Regions from separate parts of the Neobacillus sp. NPDC093182 genome, predicted to be linked through region 1. Evidence: riboswitches for the same ligand, from Rfam matches in the RefSeq annotation. Region 1 holds a riboswitch; each other region holds the start of a gene.

The links. Region 1 has a riboswitch for cyclic di-AMP ahead of ACIQAA_RS27080 (APC family permease). Riboswitches for the same ligand answer to the same signal wherever they lie in the genome.
Region 2: it holds a riboswitch for cyclic di-AMP, as region 1 does, so the genes downstream of both, ACIQAA_RS25635 (amino acid permease) here and ACIQAA_RS27080 (APC family permease) in region 1, are expected to answer to the same signal.
Region 3: it holds a riboswitch for cyclic di-AMP, as region 1 does, so the genes downstream of both, ACIQAA_RS31295 (APC family permease) here and ACIQAA_RS27080 (APC family permease) in region 1, are expected to answer to the same signal.
Region 4: it holds a riboswitch for cyclic di-AMP, as region 1 does, so the genes downstream of both, ACIQAA_RS28805 (sporulation protein) here and ACIQAA_RS27080 (APC family permease) in region 1, are expected to answer to the same signal.

The regions. Positions count from the first base shown of each region.
Region 1 is NZ_JBIVOI010000019.1:65,489-71,151, forward strand. It holds gene ACIQAA_RS27080 (APC family permease) at 1-1,652, opposite strand, end outside; cyclic di-AMP (ydaO/yuaA leader) riboswitch at 1,803-1,946, opposite strand; gene ACIQAA_RS27085 (bacitracin ABC transporter ATP-binding protein) at 2,076-2,198, shown strand; gene ACIQAA_RS27090 (potassium channel family protein) at 2,293-2,949, opposite strand; gene ACIQAA_RS27095 (TrkH family potassium uptake protein) at 2,994-4,340, opposite strand; gene ACIQAA_RS27100 (cation:proton antiporter) at 4,595-5,663, shown strand, end outside.
Region 2 is NZ_JBIVOI010000017.1:22,075-27,737, forward strand. It holds gene ACIQAA_RS25620 (LLM class flavin-dependent oxidoreductase) at 1-308, opposite strand, end outside; gene ACIQAA_RS25625 (hypothetical protein) at 473-838, opposite strand; gene ACIQAA_RS25630 (LysR family transcriptional regulator) at 1,023-1,925, opposite strand; gene ACIQAA_RS25635 (amino acid permease) at 2,119-3,606, opposite strand; cyclic di-AMP (ydaO/yuaA leader) riboswitch at 3,780-3,920, opposite strand; gene ACIQAA_RS25640 (metallophosphoesterase family protein) at 4,557-5,297, shown strand; gene ACIQAA_RS25645 (aldolase catalytic domain-containing protein) at 5,347-5,663, opposite strand, start outside.
Region 3 is NZ_JBIVOI010000029.1:3,006-8,668, reverse strand. It holds gene ACIQAA_RS31310 (MFS transporter) at 1-670, shown strand, start outside; gene ACIQAA_RS31305 (histidinol-phosphatase) at 869-1,675, opposite strand; gene ACIQAA_RS31300 (hypothetical protein) at 1,858-2,292, shown strand; gene ACIQAA_RS31295 (APC family permease) at 2,324-4,150, opposite strand; cyclic di-AMP (ydaO/yuaA leader) riboswitch at 4,280-4,420, opposite strand; gene ACIQAA_RS31290 (bacitracin ABC transporter ATP-binding protein) at 4,503-4,631, shown strand; gene ACIQAA_RS31285 (YheC/YheD family protein) at 4,762-5,663, shown strand, end outside.
Region 4 is NZ_JBIVOI010000022.1:40,672-46,334, reverse strand. It holds gene ACIQAA_RS28825 (MerR family transcriptional regulator) at 1-118, opposite strand, end outside; gene ACIQAA_RS28820 (MerR family transcriptional regulator) at 172-1,053, opposite strand; gene ACIQAA_RS28815 (HAD family hydrolase) at 1,226-2,014, opposite strand; gene ACIQAA_RS28810 (polysaccharide deacetylase family protein) at 2,128-2,853, shown strand; cyclic di-AMP (ydaO/yuaA leader) riboswitch at 3,022-3,166, shown strand; gene ACIQAA_RS28805 (sporulation protein) at 3,272-3,667, shown strand; gene ACIQAA_RS28800 (hypothetical protein) at 3,813-4,160, shown strand; gene ACIQAA_RS28795 (aminotransferase class V-fold PLP-dependent enzyme) at 4,282-5,663, shown strand, end outside.

The DNA.
Region 1 (5,663 bases):
ACTGTATCGACAAATTTAGTTAAAGGCGTAATAATGCTTCTGTAATGAGAATGCAATGTCACCAGTCTTACATCAGGCTGCCACTTATTCCATTTTTCTTCAAACTTATGCTCGTCGTCCCTTTCGAATGCGACATAAACGGCAATAATTTGATCTGGTTTAAGCGATTTGGCATAGTTAATTGAATTTTCTACCACATGAGTAATTCCAGCCACTGGCACAATGATCACATTTCCATCAATCGGTACAGCAGGCTCACAAGTGGTAATCCTCAACTGATCACCAAGGGTATCATAATGTTTTTTAATTCGGTGGAAAACAAAAATAATTATAGGCAGAAAAACTAAGATTGACCAGACCTGATTAAATTTAGTTAAAAAGAACATTATTGTGACGATAAGGCTAATTAATGCACCAGTTGTATTAATAATAAATTTTGGGACCCATCCCTCTGGTTTTTCACGAAGCCATTTAACCATCATACCTGTTTGAGACAATGTGAATGGAATAAACACTCCAACTGCGTAAAGTGGAATAAGATGTTCAGTTTCTGCGTGAAAGGCAAGGATTAAAAGGATTGAAGCTGCCCCAAGGATAATAATGCCATTTGAATATCCTAATCGGTCCCCTCTAATAAGAAACATCCTTGGAATAAATTTATCTTTCGCAAGATTAACCGCCAATAATGGGAATGCAGAATATCCAGTGTTGGCAGCAAGGATTAATATTAAAGCAGTAGTTCCTTGGACAAAGTAATACATAAAATTCCGTCCAAAGATTTCCTCTGCAATTTGCGAAACAACGGTCACCTCTCCTCTTGGAGCAGTTCCGTAAAAGTAGGCTAAAGTTACAATTCCTGAAAACAAGATAGCAAGCAAGATTCCCATCAAGATTAAGGTTTTTGCAGCATTGTTAGGTGCAGGATCTTTGAAGTTAGGGATTGCATTAGATATAGCTTCAACTCCTGTTAAGGCAGAACTCCCCGAAGCAAATGCCCTTAAAAGAATAAACAAACTGATCCCTGCTACTTGTGTCCCGATAGGGGTGTGTAATTCAGGTGCAACTCCTCCTGTTACAATGTTAAAAAGACCGACACCAATTAATATGAACAATGCTAAAACAAATAAGTACACTGGGTAGGCTAATATAGAAGCAGACTCCGTTACTCCTCTTAAATTCAACAATGTGAGAAGAATAACAAATACAATGGCAATTTCAACATTATAGTCATGTAATTTAGGAAAAGCAGATGTGATAGCATCCGTACCTGCAGATACACTTACAGCAACAGTTAAAATATAATCTACCAAAAGAGAGCCACCAGCAATTAAACCTGGATTTACCCCTAAATTATTTTTCGAAACAACATAGGCACCTCCTCCATGAGGATAAGCAAATATGATTTGCCGATAGGACAGTATGAGAGCTGTTAAAAGAATTAACACACCCACTGCAATAGGAATGGAGTACCAAAATGCTGCTGTTCCTATTGTTACCAACACGATTAATATTTGTTCAGGACCATACGCTACTGATGATAGTGCATCGGAAGAAAGTATAGCCAGTGCTTTGGTTTTATTGATTTTTTGTTCCCCTAATTCATGTGATTTCAAGGGTCTTCCAATTAATAATCTTTTTATTGATGAAAACATCAAAATTCACCGCCAGGTTTTGAAATGAATAAGTTATGTAATATGTTGCCCAATAAACAATTTTTTTCAAAGTTGAAATAAAAAAAGTGTCTACAAGTCATAGTTAATAGACCTGTAGACACATCATTTTACTTGCATCACAAGCTCCACCTTCCTTCTCATTAACGCTTACGAGGTTAGCTGTCGGATTCGGACCTTTGAGTAGCCCTACCTAAAAAGGATTCACCCCTAGGATTGAGAAATTATCCAGGATAATGTTTCCCCCGTACCATATGGTTTCAGCGATTTAAGAACTTTGAAACTGTGATTATATTACTCCTGTATTTACCAAAAGTAAATAAATTTTTTTGAAAAAGATTAAAAAAACATGAATACAGAAAACGTAATTTTAAACGATTTGCCCAGTTCGAAGGAGGAATTAATATGTTAAAAGAAAATAAACCTTTATTATCTGATGAATTTTTAGATGAATTAGCTAATGAAATTAACCAGCTATATGGAAAACATATAAATGAACAAAATACAGAAGCAATAAATAACGATTAAGACTTCATGGACCGCATTGTTCTTGCGGTCTTTTTATATGCAGGCGAAAATTAAAAAGACACCCATTCGGTGGATGTCTTGATTACCTTTCATTTCACCTAATATTTGCAAACTCATTAATATTATCTCGATGTCCTAGTACAACTAATTTATCCCCTTCTTGAAGAATCTGATCAGGAGATGGGGAAATGATTATATTTTCATTATTAACAATCGCAATAGCAGTCAAATTATATTTTGCTCGCAAATCTAGATCTCGTAAATTTTTTCTTGTTATTCCTGAAGGAATCATTATTTCTTCAATATTATATTCTCTTGAAAGTTCTATATAATTCAACACGTTAGGTGAGAGGAGCTGGTGTGCAACCCGTTCTCCCATATCCCTTTCTGGATGTATTACCCAATCTGCTCCAACTTTTGTTAATACTTGTCCGTGACGTTTGTTAAGAGCTTTTGCAATTACTTTTTGTACCCCAATTTCTTTTAAGAGGAGAACCGTTAGGATACTAGCTTGCATGTCATCACCAATTGCTACGATTACATAATCAAAATTTCGAATTCCAACTGATTTAAGTGATTCCTCTTCAGTAGAATCAAGTACAACAGCGTGTGTAAGCGATAATTTGCTATCTTCTATACGTTCTTCATCTAAATCAATCCCCATGACTTCTTGCCCTGCTTCGAATAACTTTGATGCAATACTTGTTCCAAATCTACCTAGTCCAATAACAGCATAACTGAGCTTTGCCATAGTTTATTAGTCACCCCAAAAGAATCTTAATTATTGATTAAACCCTAGCCAATTAATATTTTTTCTTCTGCATATCTAACCTTTGCTTCTTTTCGAGTATTTAAAAGAGCGAAAGCCATTGTTAAAGGTCCAAGCCTACCAATAAACATCATAATCGTAATCAAAAATCTCCCTATAGGCGAAAGTTCTGGCGAAAAATTTGCAGACAAACCTACTGTGCCAAAGGCGGAAATCGTTTCAAATAATATTTTGCTCATATCAGCTTTCTCGGTAAAAGTTAATAAAAAGAAAATGAGGAAAATAAAAGTCATTGCCGTCACAACAATTGATAATGATTTATTTACCAATCCCCACGAGATTCTACGTTTAAAAATATTCACATCATCCCGGTTCGTTACTACTGTCCAAAAAGCTAAAATAATAATGGCAAAGGTCGTTACTTTAATTCCACCACCGGTAGATCCTGATGATGCACCAATAAACATTAGAGCCATCATGAAGACAAGGGAAGATAAGTTCAAAGCACCAATATCAATGGTATTAAAACCGGCAGTCCTTGTTACAACTCCTTGAAAGTAGGATGCCCATAGCTTATCCCCCAACTCCAACTTTCCAATAGTCGAAGGATTATCGTATTCTGAGACCAAAATGATTAAAGGTCCTATAATGTTAAGTATTAGTGTCATAAGCAATACGACTTTAGAATGAAGGGATAATTTGCGTAAGGATTTTTTATGAAAAAGATCGAGAATTACTGTAAAACCTATACCCCCAGTGATGAAAAGAAGGGTAACCATTATATTAACTGTCGGATCACCTACCCATTTGCTTAGGTTGTCAGGTTCAAGTCCGAACCCAGCATTATTAAAGGCTGAAATAGAGTGGAATATACCATAGTAAATTGCTTTCTCCAAGGGCATTTCAAATGACCAACGAATGGCTAGAGTAGTAGCACCAATTAGTTCTACAATAAAAGTAATGAGGATAATCCTCTTTACAAGGGTCACTACTCCAGCAAGTGAAAATACATTTAATGAATCTTGCAATAATAAACGTTCCTTCAGACCAATCTTTTTACCTAAGATAATAAACATGAATATACCTGTGGTCATAAAACCCCAACCACCGATCTGAATCAAACAAAGAAGAACAATTTCACCAAATAAGGTAAAGGTTGTTCCAGTATCCACAACTGCCAAACCTGTAACACAGACAGCAGAAGTTGCTTCAAATAAAGCATCAATGAAGCTAAGTCCACGTCCTTTTTCATATGTAGATATTGGTAGCATGAAAAGAAGGGTCCCCAACAGTATTAGACTACCAAAACCTATTACAAGTATTTGGGCAGGATGCAAACTAATTAAATTCCCTTTTCGTTTAAACAATTCCACATTATTGACTCCCTTTAAATATTCAAATAAATCATGCTTTTTAAAAAATATTTATCCTAAAAAAATTTTGAAATTCTTTTTTATGTTATACCCAATTGTCTTCGGTTTATGAACTCCATTTAGAGAACTTTACTGGTAAGCTAAATAGAAAACGGTTACCCTTCTCTTTAAAAGAATTTTTTTATTAATGGAATATATATTAGCTTTTTAATGAACAAACTAACATTTGAGAATCTAGAGGAGGTGAGATAAAAGTGGAAGCCAACGTTATGAGTATTGTTCAACGTGAATTATACATGATTACTATGGTCTTTCTTTTTGGATTAGCGGCCATGAAACTTTCTGAAAAAACAAAAATTCCAGATGTCGCCCTTTTTATGATAGTAGGGATTTTGCTCGGACCATCCGTATTCAAATTGATAACAGTTCCCAATGATTCAGTGTCCTATCAATTTATCATTGTAATAGGCTCGATTTTAATCCTTTTTGAAGGAGGAAGAGCCATTCTCTTCTCTGTTCTGAAAAAGGTCTGGATTACAATTACTCTTTTATCTATACTAGGAGTCCTTGTTACAGCCGTTATTGTAGCGGTTACTGCTTATTATTTATTAGATATACCTATCATGTATGCACTTTTGCTAGCTTCCGTAATTGCGTCTACAGATCCCGCAACTTTAATGCCTGTATTTAAACAAATCACAATTCAAGAAAAAGTAAGGCGTACGGTGGAGAGTGAATCAGCATTTAACGATGCAACTGCTTCTATTTTGACATTTACCGTTCTAGGGGTCATTTTGGGACAAACAGAACTCTCTGTATCATCCAGTATTTGGAGTTTCTTTCGGGAAGCTGGAGGAGGAGTTTTAGTCGGAACGTTAATTGGCTGGATAGGAAATATATTATCTTCAGATCACCGATGGGGTCTATTAAGAAAATACGGTACGGTTGTTAGTCTTGTTGTAGCAATTAGTTCTTATTTGGCAGCAGGCTATATACATGCAAGTGGGTTTATGGCTACCTTTACTGCGGGTTTAATATCGGGGAATCCTGAACTATTTCGACTTAAAGTTTCCGAAGAAACAAATGAAACTGTATTTGAATTCTCTGAAACGATAACTTTACTTTTGAGAAGCCTTATCTTTATGCTGCTTGGTACCCAGGTTGATTTTAATATTTTATATGACTTTTGGATACAAGGGATATTGATAGTCCTAGTCTTTATGTTTATTGCTAGACCTCTTACTGTCATTCTTTGTACTTTGCCTGATAGAAGGGCAAAATGGAAATGGAATGAGATTGTTTTTATGTTTTGGGTACGTGAAA
Region 2 (5,663 bases), on a different contig from region 1:
ACTCTTCCTGGAGCTAGAGTGGATAAGACATGAAAGTTTTCAGCCACCTTATATGGGCTATAATGCTGAAGCATTACTCCCCCTGAACCTACTTGAATCTTATTCGTTCGAGCTAAAATATACGAAATTAATACCTCAGGAGAGGAACCTGCCAATTGATCTGTATGGTGATGCTCGGATACCCAAAAACGTGAGTACCCCCATTCTTCTGCTTTTTGAGCCAATCGAACGGTATTCTGTAAGGCATTAAAAGCAGTGCTCCCTGGAAAAATGGGACTTTGATCTAAAATACTTAGCTTATAGCTCATGTTATTTCTCCTCCACATTTTTATTCCGACCTAATTGATAAGAAAAGTATGTTTTGTATTAATTCTCATCCTATCACCGAAAACTACAATGTGGCAATACTTTACTTGATAGGAAAAAATTTGATGCTAATTAAAAAAATCTATCAATTGATCTCCAGACTATTTCATTTTCTTGGTTTCTTTAAGGGAATTACATTGCTTTGCCCATAATCAATCATAAATTCATTTAGCCTTTTTGAAAGACCGCCATGACCAAATCGGATAAATTTAGATTGTTCCTCTAACATCTCGTCTTTGACAAAATCCAAAAACGCCAAAATCTGAATTCTACGATAATGAACATTGACAATTCCATATTCGTATAACCATTGATCAATTGTATTATAAACACCTCTGTTAACCCGATACTGTCGATTGCACCAAGTAAAAAACTGTATATCTGGCAGATTTAGATATTTACTTGTTTCGAAGGAGTTTTCCTTTTTTGTTTCTACAAATAGCCTCACATCATTACTATTTTGTGTTGTCATTCTTATCATCCTCTCTTTTTATATCCAATAATTCACACTTGAATAGTGGGAATTAAAACTGTGCATTTCCCTCTTACACCAAGAAATCAATGCTTGTTAATTTATTGTGTTTAATCCTATCACCGAGAAGATTGTCATGGCAATACGATAGCTGATAGAAAAATGTAATCTTTACATTAAAAAATTAAATAAAAGACAGGTCCTTTTCCTTCTCAAATTCTTTAACAGACCGAAGAATATCATTCCAGAACTCGGGGTACATAAAACCATTATTCAAGTGTGTCGCAAAAATATGCTGGTTAATTTGAAGAATATGAGAAACATCTACTTCAATCAGGCTGCCTCTCTGAAGCTCATCTTTAATGCATAGGTATGGTAAAAACCCTATGCCATGTCCACTTAGAATAATAGATTTTGCTACTTCAAGATGGTCGACTAAAAATTCTATGCGAGGATTAACATTGGCCATTTCAAATAATTTATGAATCCGATTCCAGTCAAAAGCGCCGCATTCAAAAAATACCATGGGTTCACTAGCTAGCTGCTTAACAGTTAAATTCTCTTGAAATTGAAAGTCATGGCCAGGATAAACGACCAAACGGACAGAATTATTTAGAAGCTCATGCTTTTGTATTCCACGATGGGTAACATCCTTCATAAAGGCGATATCGACCTGCTTCTGAAGAAGTTTATCGAGCAATACATCGTTTGTCGCCGAATAAAATTTAAAACGTAATTGAGGATTTGCTTTCTTCAAGAAAGGAAGGGCAAAAGGAATAAAGTATTGAGAAGTAATAATATTAGCCCCAATGATAATTTCTTCAGGATTATCTTCCTTCTTCAATCGTTTCTTCCCTTGATCATAGGTACGAATAATTTGCTCTGCATATGGGATAAAAGCTTTTCCTTCCTCAGATAATGTCAAACTTCTTCCCTTACGCAAAAACAAATCAATGCCAAGATCACGTTCTAACGTTTTAATTCTCGCTGTAACGGTTGGCTGTGATAAATACAGTGCTTCAGCAGCTTTATGAATACCCTCCAGGTGGACTACATACATAAATGCTTCAAGATGATCAATATTCAATTCCCTCGACCCCTTTCCAGTTTTAATCAATAAAAAAGGCTCCTTTATGCGGAATGCGTAAAGGAGCCTTTGGATGTCCAATCGGCAAATTAACATTATTGATGAATTTTCTAAATTTTACTCCAATTAATCCAATAAGTAAAGTAAGAAAGGAACCACTTTTTAAATAAATTCCCATAAAATCCGTTTTAGATTAATTATATTTTTTGTCAAAGTCAAACTCTACATCCTCAAGTTTAACCATTTTCGTTTTCTTAATCAGTTTATAGCCAAAATATAAACTAAGGAAAAACGGAATGCCTAAGTATGCCGCTACTACACCGCCCCAATCTATCTGGTCGGCAAGAAAAGCTTGGAAATTTTGAGCTAATATAACGATAATTCCACAAGCGATGGCGAAGATTGGCCCAATTGGAAACCATTTTGCCTTATAGGGTAACATGTCTAGCGAATGCCCTTGAGCGATAAGGGCTTTTCGGAATCGATAATGACTGATGGAAATACCGAGCCAGAAGATAAATCCAGTTATACTGATCGCGTTCATTAACCAAATATAGACCATACCATCACCGAAAAATGAAGCCAAAAAGGCAAGCGCACCTATAGCACAGGTTAGAATAATACCTGCAACGGGAACTCCACGGTTGTTAAGTTGTCCAAAAATCTTCGGCGCTTGTCCCGTCTTCGCCATCGAATACAACATGCGTGTTGAAGCATATAGACTAGAATTACCAGCTGATAATAAAGCAGTTAAAATAACAGCATTCATGAGTGAAGCAGCAAAGGCAATCCCAGCCTTTTCAAAAATAAGGGTAAATGGACTTACCATCACATTATCATTTTGTAAATTCGGATTATTATAAGGAATAAGAAGCCCGATGACAGCAATCGCCAAAATATAAAAAATTAGGATTCTCCAGAAAACATTTTTAATCGCTTTTGGTACATTTTTTGCAGGATCCTTACTTTCACCTGCCGTAACCCCCACGATTTCGGTACCTTGGAAAGAAAAACCTGCTGCAATAAAAACAATAAAAACACTTAAAATACCGCCTGAAAAAGGAGCTTTATCCACTGTAAAGTTTTTAAACCCTACTGCTTCTCCTCCCATAATGCCGAAAATCATTAGCAAGCCAACAATAATAAATAGTACGATCGCTGATACCTTAATTAAGGATAGCCAATATTCCCCTTCCCCATAACCCTTAACAGATAAATAGTTTAATAGAAAAATAAGCGCCAAAAATGATGCACTCCATACCCAAGAAGGACTATCCGGAAACCAAAATTTCATGATCATGGTTGAGGCGGCTAATTCAGCAGCAATGGTCATCGCCCAGCTAAACCAGTAGGTCCATCCAATCGCAAAACCAAATGCTGGATCCACAAATTTCGTTCCATACGTGCTAAAGGAACCGCTTACGGGCATAAAAGCAGCCATTTCTCCTAAACTAGTCATGATAAAAAAGACCATTGCGCCCACTATTGCATATGCTAGCAATGCTCCCCCGGGGCCGGCTGTGCTGATGGCTGCGCCGCTGCTAAGGAACAGTCCAGTACCAATCGCTCCTCCGATTGAAATCATTGTTAAATGCCTGGATTTTAACTCGCGTTTTAATGTCTGTTCACTTTGTTGACCTACAGTTTGCTGGAATTTTTCAATTTCGCGCTCTGGTAACATTTACTTCAGCCCTTTCATTTTTTAATAGAAAACGGTTACAAACAGATGAATGCTTTTTCTTTTTAAAAAGTAATATCCCCCTCGTGGAAAATCTATTAAAGGAACAAAAAAGTGTCTACAAGTCATGGTAAATAGACTTGTAGACACTTCTTATAACGTGTCACAAGTTCCACCTTCCTTCTCATAAACGCTTACGAGGTTAGCTGTCGGATTCGGGCCTCCTGAGTAGCCCTACCTTAAAAAGGATTCACCCCTTGGATTGATTAAATCCATATGGTTCCCCCGTGCCTAAACGGTTTCAGCGATTTAGAAATTTGAAACTATTTTCATTATTATAATAGTTACTATCTTAAGAAAAGTAAAATGTTTTTTTGCAAAAATATAAAAATAACCTAAACTCCCCAAAAACACTGTAAATACTTCTAAAAATCAGAAAATTTTGTATAATATTTTATTTAACTACATCAAAATCATTATAGTAGATCACTTCACTGAGAAATTTACACCCTTTTATACTCTGGTAAGTAGCTCTTGCTTCCTCTTGATTATCGAACTCAAACATTTGAATACTCTTTTCCGAATATACGGTAATAACCCACATCAACATCCCTCACTTTAATTTTTTAAATGTTTAAACTGAACCTTCTGATTATTTCTGATAAATCAATTCAGTTTCTTATTTACCGATATTCACTATTGGCAACATAAAATAGTTTTATATCTTGTTCTTCTTTAATGCAATTATTGTGCCAACCAGATTTCCATAGAATATATACATTTACCTATTTCTATAAGTGGAATTACTGCAAAGTTTTTTTGCTCTATGCCAAATTATTTTGCATAATAATATAAAAACATCTTTCTTTTTGCCAATTTCGGGAAATATACAGGAAATCAGGGACAAATGGAGAATTATTGATTTTATATAAATCGTTAGGAGTCTTATAAAGATGGATAAAATCGCTATTATTTCAGACATTCACGGAAATATCCCTGCACTAGAATCGGTGCTTGAGGATATCGATGCTAGACACATTAAAAGAATTATTTGTTTAGGTGATTTAGTCGGTAAAGGACCACAATCAAGCATAGCAATACAAATGATCCAAAAGCATTGTGAAATGGTGGTTCGAGGCAATTGGGATGATTTCTTTCCTAAACCCCAAGAGTCTAACACAATCAAATGGCATCAAAACCAATTAACGGAAATACAAATGAATGATTTAGAAGAACTGCCGTTTTCAATAGAATTTATCATGAGCGGAAAACTAGTTAGAATGTTCCATGCTTCACCTCGGAGTGTGTATGAAAGAATCCAGCCCTGGGACTCTGTTGAACGTCGTTTAAGTATGTTCGAAAACACCGAACACACAGAAAATATAGCAGGTAAAAGAGAGCCTGATGTTGTTTGTTATGGAGATATTCATAATGCCTACCAGCAAAATATTAAAGGTAAGACATTGTGTAACGTGGGCAGTGTAGGAAATCCGCTTGATCTCACTCAAGCCTCCTATGCCATTCTTGAAGGAGAATATAACCAAAGAGAAAATGGAGTATTTTCAATACAGCTTGTTCGAGTTCCATACGATATCGAATCATCCATACAAATAGCGAAAGAGATGGAAATGCCTGAGCTTGAGGAATATATTCAAGAATTAACAACAGCAAAATATCGGGGATTAAAAAAGTGAGCAGAAAACAAGTACCTCTATCATGAGAGGTACTTGTTTTCTGTTTAACCTATTTCGTCGCTGGGGCAACAGAAACTTCCGGTGATGTTACCTTGTCATAAAAATCGACAAATTTATCACGATCGGCGCTGTCACGGTAAGCCATGGCGACACGTGGATGTTCATTTAGTACACCAGAAATCATATAAGGAATGATGTAACCCCACTCCCATTTTTGGCGCATTTCCAGCATGTGCTTTTCAATCATTTCTAATACAGGCTTCAGTTCATAGCTTGGCTTTTGGATGTAGCTTACAAGAAGTTCTGTGTTACAGTTACCTGCAGCACGGCCCATGCCATAAACAGATGAATCCAGGTATGTAACCC
Region 3 (5,663 bases), on a different contig from region 1:
ACTTGAAGTGTTTTTCTTAATGAAACATAAAGAGACAGTTCAAGCCGTAACTTCTACAAAAAAGTCGTCGATGGATTGGTCGATTTTTAAAGATCATGGGTACAAATGGTTCCTGATTGCGGCACTCTGTTTTAATTTCACCTGGCAGATGTCCTGGGGTATTTTCAATATTTATCATGTCAGAATCGCAGAAGCGACCATCCTTTGGATTAGTATCTTTTCGGTGGCATGTCAATTGGTCCAAATCTTTACTTTCCCTCTATGGAAAAAATGGGCAGAGGCAAAATCTAATACGCTTATGCTCGTATGGGCTGCGCTGGGAATGGCGCTTGTTCCATTTCTAACTGTTTTGTCTACCAATCTATTCTATTTAACTTGTGTCCAGGCACTTTCTGGATTTTTCATTTCTGGGGTTGTGCTCTTATTGTTCAACCTTTTGCTGGAGCAATCACCAGAAGAAACGAGAACATATTGTATCACTACTTATAATGTACTCCTTTCCTTTGTTGCCTTTATTGCTCCTCAAATTGGTATCTTGCTTCTAGAAGGACTAGGCATACAAACAGCTATGGAGTTGAATTCCATTATGAGAATAGGAAGTGCCTTTGTATTTCTTCTCATGTATTCGCGTACCAGGAAATTCACAAAAACTATGTTAGTAAAAAACTAGCATTTTGAAACAACAACTTCAACCTAACCATAAACCTGGGTGACTCACTGAATCTACTAGCACTCATCGGCGGTATCTACCTAATTAGAACCTTAACCAAAAAACGCAAACAAATTGGTAAACAAGAAAAAATGTAATGGACTAGTTTCCATTACATTTTTTTTGCCTTTTGGTGCCTGTCACCATTTATGCATTTATTCATAGTTTTACTGCATATCTGTTTCGTTCTTTAAAGTAAACCCATTCTTTGAAGCCTATTTGTTTGAGGCGGGCTTGGACGATTTCGAATTCGTCGCCGACTCGCTCTGGGTCGTGGGCGTCTGAGCCGAAGGTGACTTTTACTCCGTGATGGAGTGCCATTTCTAAAATGTCATCGGCTGGGTACCAGCCCCCCACGTATTTGGTTTTTCCTGAGGTGTTAATTTCAATAGCGACATCGCATTCCGCTATGACCTTTAGTGTGTGTTCGACTGCAGCTGTTTGAATGTTTGAAAAGTCAGGATAGAAGCCTTTCATCGCATCAATATGACCAAGAATTTGATACATGCCGCTGCGCGCAGATTGTTCAATTAATGAATAATAGGATTCTTTGGTCGTTATTTGGTCTTTAGAACTCATCCCTTCCCAGCGGTCCTTTTTAAAAATGCTCACCCCATCTACGTGATGAACAGATCCAATAATATAATCAAATGGATAGCGGTCAAAGTACAGACGATAGTTTTCTACATATTCAGGAAAGAAATCAGCCTCAATTCCTAATAGTACTTCAATTTTCCCAGAATACTCTTGTTTTAACTTCAAGACCTCCTCTACATATTCAGGAAATTGGCTTGCTGCCATGGTTATGTGAGGAAACGGATGGTCTTCTTTACTTGAAAAATAAGGGGTATGGTCAGAAATCCCGATAATATTTAACCCCTTTTTTATACCGGCTTCGATATATTCTCGAATGCCTCCCCTTGCATGCCCACACCGATCATGATGTGTATGTAAATCAAATTTCAACATTTTTTATCACCTCTCCATATTTTCCCATACTATGGTACTTCCAATCAAACCGCAGCACAAAAAAGTGTTCCCTAATAATTAATATTATTTGTTTATTTCCATTTTACTCCACTTCTTGTCCAATCCAAAAGACAAGCTGTTTCATATATATAAGTAATATTGTGAATGAGAGGTGTTTTATGGAAAGTTGTAACTGTCGTGCAAAAGTATCGGCAACCGCCGTACCCGTCGAAACCTTAATCAATCGGTTCCCTTCTAGCGGCATAATTACGGTATCTGCACGAATATGTGATGTTGATTGTACAGCCAATAACTGTTTTATTTCCATTCTTTATGGTGACGATATTAATCAAAACAATAGCTTTGTTTTTAAATCCGCAGCACCCGGTTTGCCAACATATGAATCCGTATCCGGCGGCGGTACCGGTATGATATTAACAGCCGAAGGACAAGCCTCTGGAGTCAACTTTCATGACAATGCCGTTCTATCAAACATACATTTTCTGCATGAAACAATCATTGGTACTGCGATCTGTTCGATCACTTTAACCGCGAATGGTCTAACCTTTGAGGTTCCCGGATGTATCTTCACGAATCCTGAAAACGAAAATTGAGCAGCTCCCAAAATGGAGTCTGCTCTTTTAATTATTTTTTTAGATGGTATGGAACTGTGGTAATAATTACGTTTCGTTTATATAACAGGTATGCTTTTATTAATAAGCTGGATTGGTTGTGCAGAATATTGTGCCAGCCCTTTTTCGGTATGAACTGTGGAATGATGACAGTTACCCTGTAGTTTGCTTCACTTGCTTTGTGCTGCACCGTATCAACAAATTTAGTTAAAGGTTGAATGATACTCCGGTAATGTGAGTGAAGGGTTACGAGTCTAATATCAGGCTGCCACTTATTCCATTTTTCTTCAAATTTCTTTTCATCGTCCCTTTCAAAGGAAACATAGACTGCGAGTACTTGATCCGCACCTAAGGATTTTGCATAATTAAGTGAGTTTTCTACCACTTGCGTAATACCAGCTACAGGAACAATAATCACATTCCCCTCTATTGGCACTGCAGGTTCGTCACAATTTAATCTGAGCTGCTCTCCCACTGCTTCATAATGCTTTCTAATTCGGTAAAAGACAAACACAATCACTGGTAAGAACACTAAGACAGGCCATACCTGTGCAAACTTAGTTAAAAAGAACATAATCGTTACGACAAAGCAGATAACAGCACCCATCGTATTAATGATAAGCTTAGACATCCAGCCCTGTGGCTTTTCACGAAGCCATTTTAACATCATCCCCGTTTGGGATAAGGTAAACGGAATAAAGACCCCAACCGCATAAAGTGGAATTAAGTGCTCCGTTTGTCCTTTGAAAAAGATAATTAGCAAGATCGAAGCTAAACCTAATGTAATAATTCCATTAGAATACCCTAATCGGTCACCTCTAATCTTAAACATTCTTGGAATAAACTTATCATTTGCAAGATTGACTGCCAGCAGTGGAAAAGCTGTATATCCTGTATTTGCAGCAAGAATTAAGATTAATGCGGTTGTGCCTTGTATAAAGAAATACATAAAGTTTCGTCCAAATGTTTGCTCCGCAATTTGGGAAACGACTGTAACCTTTTCATTCGGAGTAATCCCATAGTAATAGGCTAACAATACAATTCCCGAAAATAATATCGCCAGTAATCCTCCCATTGCAGCCAAAGTTTTAGCAGCGTTATTTGGAGCTGGATCTTTAAAGTTCGGAATCGCATTCGATATCGCCTCAACTCCAGTAAGAGCTGAACTGCCTGAAGCAAATGCCCTTAAGAGCAAAAATAAAGATATCCCTGCAATAGGAGTTCCAACTGGTGTATGCAATTCTGCTGGAACCTGCCCCGTTAGAATATTAAATATTCCCACGCCAATTAAAATAAATAAAGCGAGCACGAATAAATATACAGGATATGCTAAAATAGAAGCAGACTCCGTTACACCTCTTAAGTTTAAAGTAGTGATCAAGATGACAAAAATAATCGCAATACCCACATTATGGTCATGAAATGCAGGAAAGGCTGATGTTATGGCATCTGTTCCGGCTGACACACTAACTGCCACCGTTAAAATATAGTCAACAAGGAGTGAACCTCCCGATATCAGCCCATAATTCACACCCAAATTTTCCTTTGAAACTACATAGGCTCCTCCGCCATGCGGGTAGGCAAAAATTATTTGTCGATAGGATAAAATTAAGGCAACTAATAAAACTAATACACCGATTGCAATCGGAATGGAGTACCAAAAGGCCGCAGCACTAATGGTTACGAGCACTATCAGTATTTGTTCCGGTCCGTAAGCTACCGACGATAATGCGTCTGACGAAAGAATTGCCAGCGCTTTTGTTTTATTGAGCTTTTGTTCCCCTAATTCTGTTGACTTTAAAGGTCTGCCAATTAATAATCTTTTGACCGAAGAAACCATTGTCTGCACCACCGAATTTTCTATAAAGTTATTAGTTGTTAATTCACCCTAAAAAAGCACAAAAAAATGCCTGCAAGTCAAAGTTAAATAGACCTGCAGACATTAATAAACTTGTCTCACAAGCTCCACCTTCCTTCTCATTAACGCTTACGAGGTTAGCTGTCGGATTCGGGCCTTGAGTAGCCCTACCTTTTAAAGGATTCACCCCTTGGATATACTATCCATTGAATGGGTCCCCCGCACCAATTCTGGTCTCAGCGATTTAGAAATATGAAACTGTGATTATCATACTCCTGTGTTTCTTAAATGTAAATGAAAATTTTATAAAAAAATAAAGATTGGAGAATTATATATGTCTAAAAAGAAAAAGCCGCTTTTATCAGATGAATTTTTAGATGAATTAGCTAATGAAATCAATGAGCTATACGGTCACCCTGTTGAAGAAAACGAAGATAAAAACAATCATAAACAAGACGAATAAGCCTCCAAACATATTTCAAGATAACAATGGTACACTTGTCCAATTTGTAAGAATCCCCCCCATTTTTAAGACACTCTTCGTTATTGTACATATAATAACTTATCCAATATTATGGTTGGGGGGAATTAAAATGGAAAATGTTATTCTGCTATCAAGAAACACCTCTAACAGAGGGATTTTAACGTTACATCCCAAGTTAGCAGAATCAATGGGAATTACTCAAATTACGGCTAGAAAAATCAGATTTGGAGCAAACACCTATCAATCTATTGTTGACATCTCTGATGAACTGCCACTAAATGGGGCAAGCCTATCTGAAGATATTTTGGACATGCTGAATATACCACAGCATTGCAGCCTTGAAATCAAGCAGAATGGCAACGAACTACAAATTGGACCCTTTATCGGTTTACTTGCAGGTTATTATCAAAGCTCGATTAAGAAATATCTCGATCATCTTCGTGATTATGTGTTACTTTATCGTGAAATTAAGGGTGCCATCCTAGTCTTTTCTCTTGACCATGTTGATAAAGTTAACCATCAAGTTAAAGGCTATCTTTATAATCCTCGGACAAAACAATGGGAAGAAGGAACTTACCCATATCCAGCCTCTATTTTTGTGATGACATCTTCCGTAAGCACTGCATGGATTCAACATTTCAAATCGATTATCGGCAATGTGGTTTTTAATGATTTCTTTCTTAATCGATGGAGTATTCATAAGAAATTGGCAGGTTCCATCGGGGTAAAATGTTATCTTCCCGATACAAATCTTTATGGATCACCACAAGATCTATACTACTTTTTAAAGAAATTTCCTAATTTAACGGTGAAGCCTCTAAACAGCGCCAACCGACAGACATATAGAATATTACTAAAAGATTCAAACTCTCTCGTTATAACGAATTTAGCAAATATGGAATCAAAGAATTATAGATTTAATAATCGGGACCAAGCCTATTCTATCTTTAGTAAATATTTTAAAGAGGGAGAAAACATCATCCAAGAATCCATTGATGTAACAGGATATCG
Region 4 (5,663 bases), on a different contig from region 1:
CATTAAAATGATAATGTCCTCGTTCGTTCCGCTCCATCGGCAGTTCTAGCTGTTTTACCCATCGCTGAATGGTACTAGCTGAAACTCCTAATAATTTTGCAACTTGGTTTGTATTCATCATCATTCCCCCCGCTTGAAAAATTTGACTTTAGCAGCAAGCGTCATTGCTTATTACTCCCAGAATTTCCACCATTTCTTTTCTTTTGCCGCAGCTACATCCCGAAAACTTGTTAATAAATCCTGAAAGGCAGCTTCTCTTTGTGTAACTTCATGGCGGAATTGGTCCCGTTCTTTTCCGCGCTCTAAGCGGTCGATTTCAATCGTTTCTGAAAGGTTAAAGATTTCTGTATTTGTAATATCTACGTAATGGGCAAGTTCTTCTGCAGATTGAGATAACTGCTTCGAAAGTGTATAAATCTCTTCTGAAGTTTCGTGAGAGGCATTGGCAATACTTTTGGATAAATATAATAGTCTCTCAGTTGTCTGCTCCGCATTTTTTTCAAGATGACCAGATAGTTGTTGAAACTCAGCTTTTGTAGTTGCTGTAGACTTGGTTATCGATTCAGAAATAGTATTCACTGTATAATGAGCGCCATCTGCAATTTCCTTTTTAACCTCTTCAACTACTTCCTTACGAAGAACACTTCGTATTTCCTCTTTTACTTCATTTAAGAATGTTTGTTTATATTGGTCCATCGCATCGAAAAATTGATCGGCATTCTTAATGGCAAGATCTTCATTCGAAACGGGGGGTACTTCTTGAGGCAAGATTGCCAGGGTTGAGGCTGGAGGTTCGGATATCTCTTCTTCTTCATCTTCTACAAATTCGCTGCCATTTTGCAATGTTTGTAAAATCATTGCGGTACTCAGTTTGTTTTCATACATATACTTAATTTCTAATAGTAAATCAATTTCTACCTGTGAATATATTCTGGCTCCTTGTTTTGTACGTGGAATTTCAAGGTATTCCTCTAGTTCCTCTTCCCATTTCTTCAATGTAGCAGGTTTAACATTTATTTTTTTGGAAACTTCCTTTAATGTGAAAGTTCTCATAAGTGTTCAAATCCCTTCTATCTAATTTACGGTAAAACAGCTATTGATAGTAAATTCTCTATGAAGCCCCCCATTTTCCTGCAGGGTGACAAAAGCTATCAAAACAAGACGTATAACACGAAATACCAACAAATTCATGCAAAAAAAGCTGTGCGCAATGCACAGCTTTTGTTTACTCAACAATCCCTAGAGTTCTTAATCCGTTATAAATTCCTGAATTATTTACGGTTGTCGTTTTATGTTTAGCATATTGAAAGAGGTCAGGATGACCATTTCCCATAGCAAAACCTTCACCAACACTCATCAGCATTTCTTTATCATTTAAGCCGTCTCCAAACGCTATAGCATTTTCCTTTGACAGGCCGAGATGGTTGAGTATGTATTGAATCGCAATCCCTTTATTGACCTTGTCTCTAATTACATCATAACAATGAAGCATTCCATCAAGGTTTACTTGGGATAAGTGGATTTGGTCCTCGATCTTATATAAAACAGTATCCTTTGGTTCTAAGTTGATTAAAGTCATTCCCAGAATCTCATAATCATTGGACGGTAAATAAGGTTTGTTTTTATGTAAGTGGAACTTCACAATAAATTCTTTCACACAATCTGCTTCTAAGTCAGTGAATATATTTTCATCTTTCGTATACAAAACAATTTCATGCTGGTTTTTTTTCGCTATGTCGATGAATTGTTTAACACTTTCCTTTTTCATTGGTTCCTGGAAGAGGTCCTTACCTTGATAAATGGCAAAAGCACCATTATATCCGACAAGCGAGTTTACCTTTAACTCATCTGCAAGATCTCTGATTTCGTGTAATGGTCTCCCAGTTGCTAAAAAAACCTCTATTCCTTTCTGTTGAACCTGCCGAATTGCTTTTACTGTAGTTTGATCAATGGAATCATCGGGCTTGATGATGGTTCCATCAATATCTAAAAATAAAACTTTATACTCAAACATTGAACGGCTCCTTTTATTAAGTATGTTTTCTTAGTTTAACATTAATAACGTGTAGATTAAATATTCTGGGAATAATAGTCGTGATAAGATCGGCAAAAAAGGGGGTTTGTTTTATGTTAAGAGTTGTAATCGTCATTCTGTTGTTAATTAGCCTTCCAGGGGATGCGCTTGCACAGCAGAAGGTTCCAATATTAATTTACCATTCAATTGATGAATACAATGGCAAAGGCTCTAAGGAGTTATTTGTTACACCAGAGAATTTCGAAAAACAGATGGTTTACTTGAAAAATAACGGATATACATTATTAACATTTGAACGCTGGACTGATATAAGTAAAGTGAACAAACCTATTTTTATTACACTTGATGATGGTTATAAAAATAATCAAAATGCGTTTGAGATTCTTCAAAAACTTAGGGATGATAAATTTAAACCGACAGCAACCTTTTTTGTTATTTCTGATTTTATCGGATATTCGAACCGATTATCTCAAACTGATTTAAAAATGATGGCTGAGTCCGGATTGATTTCTGTTCAGTCCCACACAGCTACTCATCCAGATTTGACAAAATTAGAGAATCTTCAATACGAATTAAAAGGCTCGAAGGAAAAAATTGAAAAAATGACAGGAAAACCAGTTATAGCTCTTGCTTATCCTTATGGAAACTTCAATGAACGCGTTGGTTTAGAAGTGAAAAAATATTATACATTTGGTTTGACTACTACACCAGCACTCTATACTAAAAAAGGGCTAAAAAACGAACTCTTATTTTTACCAAGAATTTATATAAAGTATTCCACTAACCTTGATGAATTCGCTGAATTAATTAACAGATAGGAGCTTTTAAAGTTAAACTATGCTACAAGATATCGATGATTCATGAGCAATCAATAGAAAAGTCTTTGTTTTTATTTAAATTTGGAGTTTAAACGGTTAATTTAAGTAAATATCACTCTTTACAACGATTCTAGTTGGGGATAAAATAAGCCTCATAATCATCATGAATTTAATATTCGGCCAAAACCCAGCAACTTGGTTGGGTACGGAGGAACCAATTAATTGGGGTTAATTCTACAATGTAGAAAGGATGAGAACGATCTTTCGCCATCCTACCCGTCAGCTAACTTCGTCGGCTAAAGCGAAGGAGGTCATGGACCGCCAAGTACAGGGGCTTTTTTGTTTTTAAACATATTAAGCATCTTGATTACTATTGCTGGTCTTTTATTATGCCTATTTTAGGGAACAGGTGGAGAAAATGACATTAAAAGATTATTTAACAAAATTAAAAATTGGTTTGCCCAAAACGAATGTCCATTTGGATAAGCAAGTTTATGAAGCAGGAAGTGTCATAAATGGTACCATTGAGATAACAGGCGGCCTATTAAAAAATAAAATTAAGAGATATGATATCGATCTAGTAGGGATTGATTCACAGGCATTTGTAGAAGAAACTTTAAATAGTCATTCCGTTTTCTGTTCTCTTGAATGTAGTCCAAACCAAACTGGAAAGATTACCTTTTTACTCGATGTTCCAGATGAAATTCAACATAATCAAAATACCTTTCAGTATTCCTTAATGATCAATATTGATTTGGGAAATGCAAATAATATTACACAAAGTGTCCCTATCATGATTAATGCCGTTTCATAATGTGTGTCTATTAACCTAGTTATTTATGTAAATCGGAAAAATTTCCTATTAATTGATATAGCTTTGTAAACTACTAGAAATTATTATGAAACCAATCACCAGTATAATAAAGTTATCTTGAGACTTTATTAGGGCGGGTGCAGTAATGGAAGAAACAATGGTAAAATCTTATTTACAGAAATCACTAGAAGAGTGGAAGGATGACATTTCAGTAGTCCTTACAGAAATAGATAAAGAATATGAAGAAGTGGCACAAGAGTTAAAGGTATACTCTTATAAATACGGGATTACCAAGCAAGTCATCCAATCAACAGTGAACGAGGAAATTATTGAAAGTATACGGCAAAGGTATCATAAACCGTTTGAGGAAAGTTATAATCAATTAAAGGAATATATAAAAGACTTAGAAGAGAAGCAGCGCGTTTTTCACATGTTTGTTCAAAAAATTGATGAAGTAAATCGCAAGGAATCGTCAAAGAATACAAATTTATAAATAGTAATATAGTCTGGTCCATATGGATCAGGCTTTTTTTATCATTAATTGAGAATCGTCGGCAAGTGAAAAGAATTTTGCATATAATAATTAGCAGGATTTTATCGAGAGGTGCTGAAGTATGATTACTGCAAGGATCGGAAGCAAGTGGTATCGTCTGCCGGAAAATCTAGAGGATTATTTTAATAAGTTTCGGTCTGGGATCATCGGCATTGATCAAGAATTTGACTCACCGTATGGAAAGAAACCGATTATTTATGCAGATTGGACAGCAAGTGGAAGATTATTTCGACCCATTGAACAAAAAATCTCGGAGGTATTTGGCCCGTTTATGGCGAATACGCATACGGAATCCAACATTACCAGTCTAATGATGACCGGAATTTATAATCAATCAAGAAGGATTATTAAGGAACATATAAATGCTGATGAGAATGACGCCCTCATTCTTGACGGTTTTGGAATGACGTCGGTAATGAATAAACTACAGAGATTATTGGGTATTAGAGTACCAGAGCAATGGAAAGACAAAATAAAGCTTTCTGAGAGGGATAGACCAGTGGTTTTTCTCACTCATATGGAGCACCATTCCAACCACACTTCATGGCTGGAGACCTTAGCAGACGTTGAGATGATCAGACCGGACTCGAAAGGAAATGTAGATATTAATCATCTTGAGCAGCTTCTGTCCCAATATCGGGATAGAGCTGTCAAAATAGGTTCCTTTACAGCATGCTCGAACGTTACAGGAATACAAACACCATATCATCAGCTGGCAAAAATCATGCATAAGCATGGTGGACTTTGCTTTGTAGATTTTGCCGCCTCTGCACCGTATGTGAAGATTGATATGCACCCGAAGGATCAGATGGAAAAACTCGATGCCATTCTCTTTTCTCCACATAAATTTTTAGGCGGACCCGGTACGAGCGGCGTTTTACTTTTTGATAAAAGAATTTATACAAATAAGGTACCAGACCATCCTGGAGGAGGAACGGTTACTTGGACTAATCCTTGGGGTGGACATCAATACATTAAGGACATCGAGCTTCGAGAGGATGGAGGGACACCTGGTATTCTTCAAGCAATTCGTACGGCTTTATGTATAAAGTTAAAGGAACAAATGGGTGTAGAGAAAATTTTAGCTAGAGAAAAAGAACAGTTAAAGCTGCTTTTAACTGGATTAGAGACTGTTCCTAATCTGCATGTATTAGAGAGTCATCATCGAAATCGAATTGGGATTGTTTCATTTACTATTGAGGGTATTCATTACAATCTTATAGTCCGTTTGTTAAATGATCGATATGGATTTCAGGTTCGCGGAGGGTGCTCTTGTGCAGGGACATATGGTCATTATTTATTGGAAATTGACCAGAACAAATCTAAGCAAATTTCCAATAAAATTGATTTAGGCGACTTATCTTCTAAGCCTGGCTGGGTCAGGTTCTCGCTGCACCCTATTATGACTAATGCTGAAATTCGATTGTTTATTAAGGCGATGAA